3 regions of the Mesorhizobium sp. M0618 genome follow, and region 3 is predicted to be linked to each of the others. Evidence: predicted binding sites of a transcription regulator. Region 3 holds the regulator's gene; each other region holds the start of a gene.
The links. The regulator PhoB, encoded in region 3, activates phosphate uptake and scavenging genes when phosphate is short. The targets are predictions, from matches to a motif close to TGTCATNNANCTGTCAT.

Region 1 (3,277 bases), on a different contig from region 3:
GTCCGTTGGCATCGTGTGGCTCGATTGACAATGTTACCGATCGGTACGTATACATACTCCACCTGCAACGTACCGGTCAGTAACATGATAGCTCAATCCCGCCCATTTGGCCAGCGCTACGCTTTCGTCGTGGTCGGCGTCATCTTCCTTAGCCTGCTGGTCGCGGCCGGTCTGCGGTCCGCTCCCTCTGTCATGATGCTGCCGCTGGAGACCAGTTTCGGCTGGCGGCGCGACATCATCTCGCTGGCCGCAGGTGTCGGCATCCTGCTTTACGGCCTGACGGGGCCATTTGCCGCGGCCCTGATGGAGCGCATCGGGCTGCGCCGCACATTGCTGGCCTCGCTGGTGGTGATGTCGGGCTCCACGGCGCTCAGCTTGCTGATGACCAAGCCGTGGCATTTGTTCATCACTTGGGGCGTGTTCTCGGGCATTGGTTCCGGCGCTGTCGCCAGCGTGCTCGGCGCGACCATCGTCAACCGCTGGTTCAAGACCAATCGCGGCCTTGTCATGGGATTGATGTCGGCTTCCAGCGCCTCGGGCATGCTGGTGTTCCTGCCGCTGATCGCCGCTCTGGCGCAGTCGGGCGGCTGGCAGCCGGTTGTCATCGCGGTCGCGATCGCGACCGCTGCCCTGATACCGCTGGTCTGGCTGCTGGTGCCGGAGCGGCCGGCATCGATCGGCATGGTGCGCTACGGCGCCGAGGCTGACGACGTGCCGCCCACTCCGCCTGCGTCACAGGGCAATTTTCTTGCGCATACGTTCTCGACGCTGCGCCGTGCCGCCGGCACGCGGGTGTTCTGGTATCTGTTCGCCACCTTCTTCGTCTGCGGCTTCACCACCAACGGGCTGGTCGGCACGCATCTTATCGCGTTCTGCGGCGACATGGGCATCGGCGAAGTGCAGGCCGCCGGTCTGCTGTCGATGATGGGCATTTTCGACCTGATCGGCACGACGTTGTCGGGCTGGCTCACCGACCGCTTCGATCCGCGTAAGCTGCTCGGCGTCTATTATGGCATTCGTGGCCTGTCGCTGATCTATCTGCCCTATTCCGGCTTCTCGGCGACCAGCTTGATCATCTTCGCTGTGCTCTATGGTCTCGACTGGATCGCCACCGTGCCGCCGACGCTGCGGCTCGCCAACGAGGCGTTCGGCGACCGCAGCGGGCCGATCGTGTTCGGCTGGATCGTCGCCGGGCACCAGATCGGTGCGGCCGCTGCCGCCGCCTTTGGCGGCACCATGCGCGAGTTGCAGGGCAATTACGAACTGGCGTTCCTGATCGCCGGCATGACGGCAATCGCCGCCGCCTGTATCTCGCTCCTGATCAACACCAGCAAGCCGGCGTTCGATCCGGAGCCGCAAGCGGCTTAGGGAGAGGCGCTACCGGCCAAGCTGCAATCTCCCCCCTCGTGGGGGAGATCGGCAGCTTTGCCGTCCGCGCAAACGCCCACCCGCCTGTTAATCGTCAGAAAACCTTCATCATCCCGATATGCGCCTGAAACATTGACGCTGGATTTTGGTGGCACCGTTCAAGCCATCCAGGAGACAGCCATGAACAAGCTTTCGATGACCCGCCGCGCTTTTGTCACTTCCGCCGGCGCCGTTGGCCTGGCCGGCGTTTCCAGCCTGGCGCTGCCCTACTATTCGCGTGCCAATCAGCGGCCTTCCTTCACCCATGGCGTTCAGTCCGGCGATGTCGACGCAACCAGCGGCATGGTGTGGACGCGCACCGATCGCCCGTCGCGCGTCATGTTCGAAGTGTCGTCAACGGAGAATTTCGCCAATGCGACACGCCTGGCGCCGCTCGATACGTCGCCGGCCAGCGATTACACGGTCAAGCGGCTGCTCACCGACCTCGCTTCCGATCAGGATATCTTCTACCGCATGACATCGGCCGATCTCGCCGACATCAACGCCGTTTCGGAGCCGATCACCGGCCGTTTCAGGACGGCGCCAGCCTCGAAGCGCGACATCCGCTTTGCCTGGTCCGGCGACACCGCCGGCCAGGGCTGGGGCATCGACGAGACCGGCATGAAGACTTACGCCACGATCGGCAAGCACACGCCCGACTTCTTCCTGCATTCGGGCGACACCATCTATGCCGACGGCGCCATGAAGGACGAGGTCGACCTGCCCGGCGGCGGCAAGTGGAAGAACGTCGTGCTGATCGACGGCAAGCGCAAAGTCGCCGAGACGCTGGATGAATACCGGGACCAGTGGAAATACAACATGATGGACAGGAACGTGCTCGGCCTGAGCGCCATCTGCCCGACTTTCTACCAGTGGGACGACCATGAAGTGCTGAACAACTGGTCGGATTCCAAGGATCTCAGCGCCGACAGCCGCTACACGGAAAAATCCATCCACGTGCTGGCGGCCCGCGCGGCGCGGGCTTTCCACGAGATGACGACGATCCGCTACGAACCTTCCGAGCCCGGCCGCGTCTATCGCAAGATCGCTTATGGGCCGCTGCTCGACGTGTTCTTCCTCGACATGCGCTCCTATCGCGGCCCCAATGGTCCCGACATGCAGGATGAGATGACGCCGCAATCGCGCATGCTCGGCGAACAGCAGACGAAATGGCTGAAGCGCGAACTGGCGAATTCGAAGGCGACCTGGAAAATCATCGCCGCCGACATGCCGCTCGGCCTCATCGTGTGGGACGACGGCGCCAAGAAGGTCGGCGCCGAGGCGGTCAGCAATGGCGACAATGGCTTGCCAAAAGGGCGCGAGCTCGAGATCGCCGACCTGCTGCGCTTCATAAAGAATGCCGGCATCAGCAACACCGTCTGGCTCACCGCCGACGTGCATTACACGGCCGCGCATTATTACAACCCGGACAAGGCGCAGTTCCAGGAGTTCAATCCGTTCTGGGAATTCGTCTCAGGTCCGATCCATGCCGGCACGTTCGGTCCCAACGATTTCGACATGACGTTCGGTCCGGAGCTGAAGTTCATCAAGGCGCCGACCGCCGAACAGGGACAGAACCTGCCGCCCTCGGCCGGTCTGCAATTCTTCGGGCTGGTCGATATCTCAGGCGCCAGCGAGCAGATGACGGTGCGGCTGATGGATCGCGACGACAACGAACTCTACAAGGTGACGCTCGACCCGGTCCGCTCGGCATAAGCGCGCTTTCTCCTCCCCCTTGTGGGGAGGGTCGGCGCGGCGGCTTCGCAAAGCGAAGCTGGCAAGACGGGGCGGGAAGCGCCGACTAGTCCGGGTAGCAGACCATGGGGATATTCGGCCAGATGGCGCTGTCGCAGTTGGCGGTGTCCTGCCG
Region 2 (3,277 bases), on a different contig from region 3:
TCTGTGCAGCGCCAAGGCCGGCGACCACATCGTGGCGGCGCGTGCGCTGTTCGGATCCTGCCGCTGGGTGGTCGAGACGCTGGCGCCGAGATACGGCATCGAGGCGACGCTGGTCGACGGCACGGATATCGCCAATTGGGAAAAGGCGGTCAAGCCGAACACCAAGCTGTTCTTCCTGGAAAGCCCGACCAATCCGACGCTGGAAGTGGTCGATATCGCCGCTGTCGCTTCGCTTGCCAATTCGATCGGCGCAAGGCTGATCGTCGACAATGTCTTCGCCACGCCCCTGCAGCAGAAGCCCTTGCAGCTCGGCGCCCATATCGTCGTCTATTCGGCGACCAAGCACATAGACGGCCAGGGGCGCTGTCTCGGCGGCGTGATCCTGTCGGACAAGAAGTGGATCGACGAGAACCTGCACGATTATTTCCGCCATACCGGCCCAAGCCTGTCGCCCTTCAACGCCTGGACGCTGCTGAAAGGCCTGGAAACACTGCCGCTGCGCGTGCGCCAGCAGACGGAAAGCGCGGGCAGGATCGCGGATTTCCTGGCCGAACGGCCGGAAATCGCCCGCGTCATCTATCCCGGCCGCGCCGACCACCCGCAGGCCGATATCGTCAAGAAGCAGATGTCGGGCGGCTCGACGCTGATCTGCCTCGACGTCAAGGGCGGCAAGCAGGCGGCCTTCGCCTTGCAGAACGCGCTCGACATCGTCTTGATCTCCAACAATCTCGGCGATGCCAAGAGCCTGATCACCCACCCGGCGACGACGACGCACAAGAATCTGAGCGACGAGGCGCGCGCCGAGCTCGGCATCGGGCCGGGCACGCTCCGGCTGTCGGTCGGGCTGGAAGACACCGACGATCTGCTTGAGGACATCGCGCAGGCGCTGAAGGCCAGGTAGGACCTTCAGGCGCCGGACGGCGTCTCCTCCAGTTCGGCCGTCTTGGTGCCGATGGTCATCGCGTTGCCGCGCCAGTCGACGGCGCCGCCAAGCCAGCCGCGCGCCCACAGCGCTGGCAGGATCAGGTCGCGCATCATGATCGCGGCCACCATGCGTGGCGACAGGTACCAGCCCTTGGACCAGGCCAGCGCGCACTCGGGAAGGTAGAAGGCTACCAGCACTGCAAGGGCGGTTGCCCAGAGGCTGAAGCCCGCACTGGCCGCGGCAATCAGCGCAAGCACCAGCGGCACCACGGCGCCGGTCAGGATTTCGGGTGCGAAGAACAGCGGGAAAGTGACGCGGCGCAGGCGCGCCCAACGGGCCTGACGCGACCAGATCTCGTCAAAAGAGCGCCGGCCAAGCGGCTGCTCGAAGGGGGCGGCGACGAGATTGACGCGCAGGCCGAGACCGTTCACCAGCTTGGTCGCGGCGGCATCCTCCGCGATCTCGGCGGCCAGCGCGCGGATGCCGCCATTGGCGTCGAGCATCGGCTTGTTCCAGAGCATGCTCTTGCCCTGGGCAAAGCCAAGGCCGAGCGCATCGCCGGCGTATTGCCAGCGCGCCTGCAGCGTGTTGAGGAAAGCGCATTCGACCTCGGCCCAGAAGCCGGCCGGCCGCGAGCCAATCGGCGTCGAGCAGACAAGGCCGGTGCCGGGCCGCCAGGCAGCCATCAGATGCTGGACGTAGTCCCTCGGCATCAGCACGTTGGAATCGGCCAGGACGACCCAGTCGTGCCGCGCCGCCTCCCAGCCCTTGACGCAATTGTTGAGTTTCGGATTGGCGCTGATGCGGTCGTCGCCGACAAGCAGCCGGGCCGGCACTTTCGAAAACCGGACGATCGTCCTGTTTATCAATTTGACCACCGGATCGTCGGCATGGGCGACGCAGAAAATCAACTCGTAGCGCGGCCAGTCGAGCGAGAAGGCGCGCTCCAGCGTCTCCTGCGTGAACGGCTCGACGCCGCGCGACGGCACGACGATCGACACCGGCCGCGGCTTGCCGGCCGGCGGCGCAATGGTGCGGCGCCGTTTCAGACGCGAAGCGGCGAGCACGATGCTGGCGAGATTTGAGAGAATGAGGGCAGTTGAAAGCGTGGCGGCTATGAGAGTGAGTTCCATCGAGATCCGGTCACTCCAGGAAACCGGTCCGCCAGAACAATCTGGCTGGCATGACGACCGATTCAACAGTTCGACAGAGCGCCCGAGTCGCGCGGCACTGGTCGGCGCACACCATCATTGTCATGTGTCACTTAAATGACATTCTTTGCCGCCACCTGCGGTTCGGTCCGCAATGACAGGACGCGCACCGTTGACCAGCCCGCGTGGAGCGCCGAAAGTTCGACCTAGAGCCTGTTCCATCCCGATTGAACCGGGATGGGGCTCTATCTCTGTTTCTTTGAGCATGATCTTTTCTGAAAACCGGTTCCCACTTTTCAGGATCATGCTCTAGATTGTTTTGGAGCCGCTTATGTATAGCGCCGTCACGCGCAACATCGAAGTGCAGGTCAGGCCGTTCTATCTGGAGGACCGTTCGGATCCCTCGGAGAACCGCTATGTCTGGGGCTATCAGATAACGATCGACAATCAGTCGGACGACTTCGTGCAGCTTCTGTCGCGCTATTGGCATATCACCGACGGCACCGGCCGCGTCGAGGAAGTGCGCGGCCCCGGCGTGGTCGGTGACCAGCCCGAACTCAATCCCGGCGACAGCTACCAGTACACGTCCGGTTGCCCGCTCTCGACACCGTCCGGCATCATGGTCGGGCACTACACGATGCGCAACAAGCGGGGCGAGACGTTCGACATCGCCATTCCGGCGTTTTCGCTGGACCTGCCGGGGACGCGGCGGACGGTGAATTAGCGTCTTTCTCCCCGTCACTATACGGGGAGAAATGCCCGGCAGGGCAATGAGGGGCGGAGCCGGGCCCAGAAGATTATGTTCCGTGCAACGTCTGAGTGGACACCCGCAGCCATTCGCCGCCGTCTGCGCTGCCCCTCATCCGCCCTTCGGGCGTTCGTCGTTCGAAAGCCAAGCAATTGGCTTTTCGTCCGCTGCGCGGACCACTCCTCACCTCCCCGTGAACGGGGAGAAGGAAGGACCTCTCTACTGGGCCGCAAATTCCGCCGGATCGAAGTCATATTGCTTCGAGCAGAATTCGCAGGCGACGTGGATGCCGCCATCCTCGGTGCTGTCCTTGATCTCCTGGGCGGAAAAACCCTCGAGGATGCCGCGGATCTTGTCCCTGGAGCACGAGCACTGGTCGGCGACCGGGACGCCGCCGAAGACGCGCACGCCATGCTCGTGGAACAGCCTGTAGAGCAGCCGCTCGGCGCCGAT
Region 3 (3,277 bases):
GCGTCATTGCGGACTTGTCTATCGGAAGTTCGAACTGGGTGGGCTGCAGCTTGTCGATGGTCGTATTCTTGAACACCAGGATTTCGTCGGATCCGAGGTTCAGCATCACGTTCGATTCCACTTGGACCATCTGTGAACGGACGGCATCGAACGAAGTGAAATCGTAGCCGTTAAGGCGGAGCGCATCGGTCGCACCGAAATCGAAGATAAGATCGCTTCCATTACCTTTGGAGATGGCGAAAGTATCGGCGCCATCGCCGCCGATCAGGACATCATTTCCCTTGCCGCCATCCAGCGTCTGGTGACCTGACCCGCCCTTGATGATGTTGTCCAACGCATTTCCGAACGCAAATCGGTTGGTGCCGGTAACGACGAGGTTCTCGAAATTGTCAGGGAGCTTGTAGCTCATCCATGTGTCGATCGTGTCGATCCCTGCCCCAGGATCCTCGACCACCTTGTTGTTGGTGGAATAGAGATGATAGTAGTCGTCGCCGGCGCCACCGTGGATCGTGACAGTGACGCCGGTGTCTCCCCAGAAGGAGTCGTTGCCGGAGGTGCCATGCAGTTCCGGTCCAGACCCGGTGGCCGAGAACCAATGAGTGGAAGCGCCGGTGTAGGCAAGAGGGATGCCTTTGGCGTTTAAGACCGTGCTCATCAGAAATCCTTCCTCATGGTGTCCGACCTGGTCAAAGGTCCGGCGACCGCTCCCAAAGCAACGCTGCAAGGAACGAGATCGTTCCACGGAATCGTCATTCGATCCGAGACCGCAATAATCGGAAGGCGGATAATGAATAAGGAGGTGATGGCTCAATGTAAATTGAAGCAATTTAGTAAAATCGTATATTTATGCAGAACACACGTCGTTTAACGAACGTATATCTAAGTTAACTCAAATTTATTCTTGCATGGCTTTCTGGTCGGAGTCTGCGGGCAAGATGGCGACGTACCGCCAAGAGCGGTCATCCTCATCAGGTTTCGAATGACCGCATTTGGGCCAAAGCGTCACGTGCTCGCTCCCCATCGATGAGACGAGTGCAACATTCCACTCTTCGCGGCTGTTGGCGACCACGTGCTAATCGAGTTTTCCCGGTCACGATCTATCGGGACGGAACAGCCACCTAGTCTTCCCTGATCGCGTAACCCGCCCCACGGATGGTGCGGATGACATCAGGCATGCGGCCGTTGTTGACCGCCTTGCGCAGCCGGCCGACGTGCACGTCGACAGTGCGTTCGTCGATGTAAATCGTCTCGCCCCAGACATTGTCGAGCAGCTGGCTGCGCGAGAACACGCGGCCGGGGTGGCGCATCATGAATTCGAGCAGGCGGAATTCGGTCGGCCCGAGCCGGATCTCGCTCTTCTTGCGATAGACCCGGTGCGACTCGCGATCGAGCACGATGTCGCCGACCTTTAGCACGCTGGACAGCACTTCCGGCTTGGCCCGGCGCAGCAGCGCCTTGACCCTGGCCATGAACTCCGGCGTCGAGAACGGCTTGACCAGATAGTCGTCGGCGCCGGTCGACAGGCCGCGCACGCGGTCGCTTTCCTCGCCTCGCGCGGTCAGCATGATGATCGGCAGCCGCTCGGTCTCTGGGCGCATTCGCAGGCGCCGGCAGAGTTCGATGCCGGAAACCGCCGGCACCATCCAGTCGAGCACGAGAAGGTCGGGAACGTTCTCCTGCAGCCGGATTTCGGCCTCGTCGCCGCGCGTCACCACCTCGACCTGGTAACCTTCGGATTCAAGATTGTAGCGGAGCAGCACGCCTAGCGGCTCCTCATCCTCCACCACCATGATGCGTGGTGCGATCATCGGCTGGTCACCCCTGTTATGCCGCTGGCGCGGACATTGCCGTCTCGTCCTGCTTCGGACGATTGGCTGGCAGCTGCGTGCCGGTCAAAACATAGTAGGCATTTTCGGCGATGTTGGTCACGTGGTCGCCGATCCGCTCGAGGTTCTTGGCGCAGAACAACAGGTGCGTGCACGCCGTGATGTTGCGGGGATCTTCCATCATGTAGGTCAGCAGCTCGCGGAACACCGAGGTGTATTTGACGTCGATGCGTTCGTCATTGTTTCTGAGCGTGGCAAGCGCTGCCGGGTCGGCGGCGGCGTACTCGTCGACGACCCCCTGCACCTGGATCAGCACCAGTTGCGCCATCGCGTCGATCGAATGCGAAAGGTCGTGCGGCGTGACACTCAGCCCGACAGTGCCGACGCGCTTGGCGATGTTCTTGGCAAGGTCGCCGATGCGCTCAAGGTCGCCGGCCATGCGGATCGAACCGACCACCGCACGCAGATCGTTGGCCATTGGCTGGCGCTTGGCGATCAGCGTGATGGCGCGATCGTCCAGCTCGCGCTGGCGTGCATCCATGATGGCATCATCGGAAACCACGCGCTGCGCCAGCGCATTGTCCGAATTGAGCAAAGCCCTGGTCGAGCCACTGACCATCGAGCGGGCGAGATCGCCCATGTCGCGGATCAGCTGGCTGATCTGCTCCAGATCCTCATCGAAAGATGCGACGGTATGTTCACCCATGATCTTCGTCCCTCGTATGCCTGAGCTCAGCCGAACCGGCCGGTGATGTAGTCCTGGGTGCGTTTGTCGTCGGGGGTGGTGAACATCTTGTCGGTGGCGCCCTCCTCGACCAGATAGCCTAGATGGAACATCGCGGTGCGCTGCGACACGCGCGCTGCCTGCTGCATCGAATGGGTGACGATGACGATGGTATAGTTCTGACGCAGTTCGTCGATCAGTTCCTCGACGCGAGCGGTGGCGATCGGGTCGAGCGCCGAACACGGTTCGTCCATCAGGATCACCTCGGGTGACACGGCGATGGCGCGTGCAATGCACAGACGCTGCTGCTGGCCACCGGAAAGACCCGTGCCAGGTTCTTGCAAACGGTCCTTGACCTCGTTCCAGATCGCCGCCTTCTTCAGGCTCGACTCTACGATCTGGTCCATGTCGGCCTTGCGCTTGGCCAATCCGTGGATGCGCGGACCATAGGCAACGTTCTCGTAGATCGATTTGGGGAACGGATTGGGTTTCTGGAACACCATGCCGACGCGCGCCCTGAGTTCGACGACATCGATGTTCTTGTCGTAGATGTCTTCTTCGTCGAGCGTTATCTTGCCGGTTACCCGTGCTGAATCGATGGTGTCGTTCATGCGGTTGAGGCAGCGCAGGAAGGTGGACTTGCCGCAGCCGGAGGGGCCGATCAGCGCCGTCACCTGGTTCAGGCGGACGTCGAGATCGACGTCGAACAGCGCCTGCTTCTCGCCAT

Region 1: a site for PhoB is predicted at 1,461-1,477, ahead of NKJ04_RS18120 (alkaline phosphatase D family protein). Genes of this name have one in related genera too.
Region 2: a site for PhoB is predicted at 2,183-2,199, ahead of NKJ04_RS31515 (ceramide glucosyltransferase). Genes of this name have one in related genera too.

What each region holds. Positions count from the first base shown of each region.
Region 1 covers NZ_JAMYQH010000016.1:35,548-38,824, forward strand. Annotated here, with positions in the region: gene NKJ04_RS18110 (TetR/AcrR family transcriptional regulator) at 1-12, opposite strand, end outside; gene NKJ04_RS18115 (MFS transporter) at 85-1,368, shown strand; gene NKJ04_RS18120 (alkaline phosphatase D family protein) at 1,549-3,123, shown strand; gene NKJ04_RS18125 (hypothetical protein) at 3,209-3,277, opposite strand, start outside.
Region 2 covers NZ_JAMYQH010000047.1:8,431-11,707, reverse strand. Annotated here, with positions in the region: gene NKJ04_RS31520 (O-succinylhomoserine sulfhydrylase) at 1-901, shown strand, start outside; gene NKJ04_RS31515 (ceramide glucosyltransferase) at 907-2,058, opposite strand; gene apaG (Co2+/Mg2+ efflux facilitator ApaG/CorD) at 2,408-2,800, shown strand; gene NKJ04_RS31505 (Hsp33 family molecular chaperone) at 3,044-3,277, opposite strand, start outside.
Region 3 covers NZ_JAMYQH010000022.1:77,953-81,229, reverse strand. Annotated here, with positions in the region: gene eglC (endo-1,3-1,4-beta-glycanase EglC) at 1-655, opposite strand, end outside; gene phoB (phosphate regulon transcriptional regulator PhoB) at 1,119-1,808, opposite strand; gene phoU (phosphate signaling complex protein PhoU) at 1,825-2,532, opposite strand; gene pstB (phosphate ABC transporter ATP-binding protein PstB) at 2,559-3,277, opposite strand, start outside.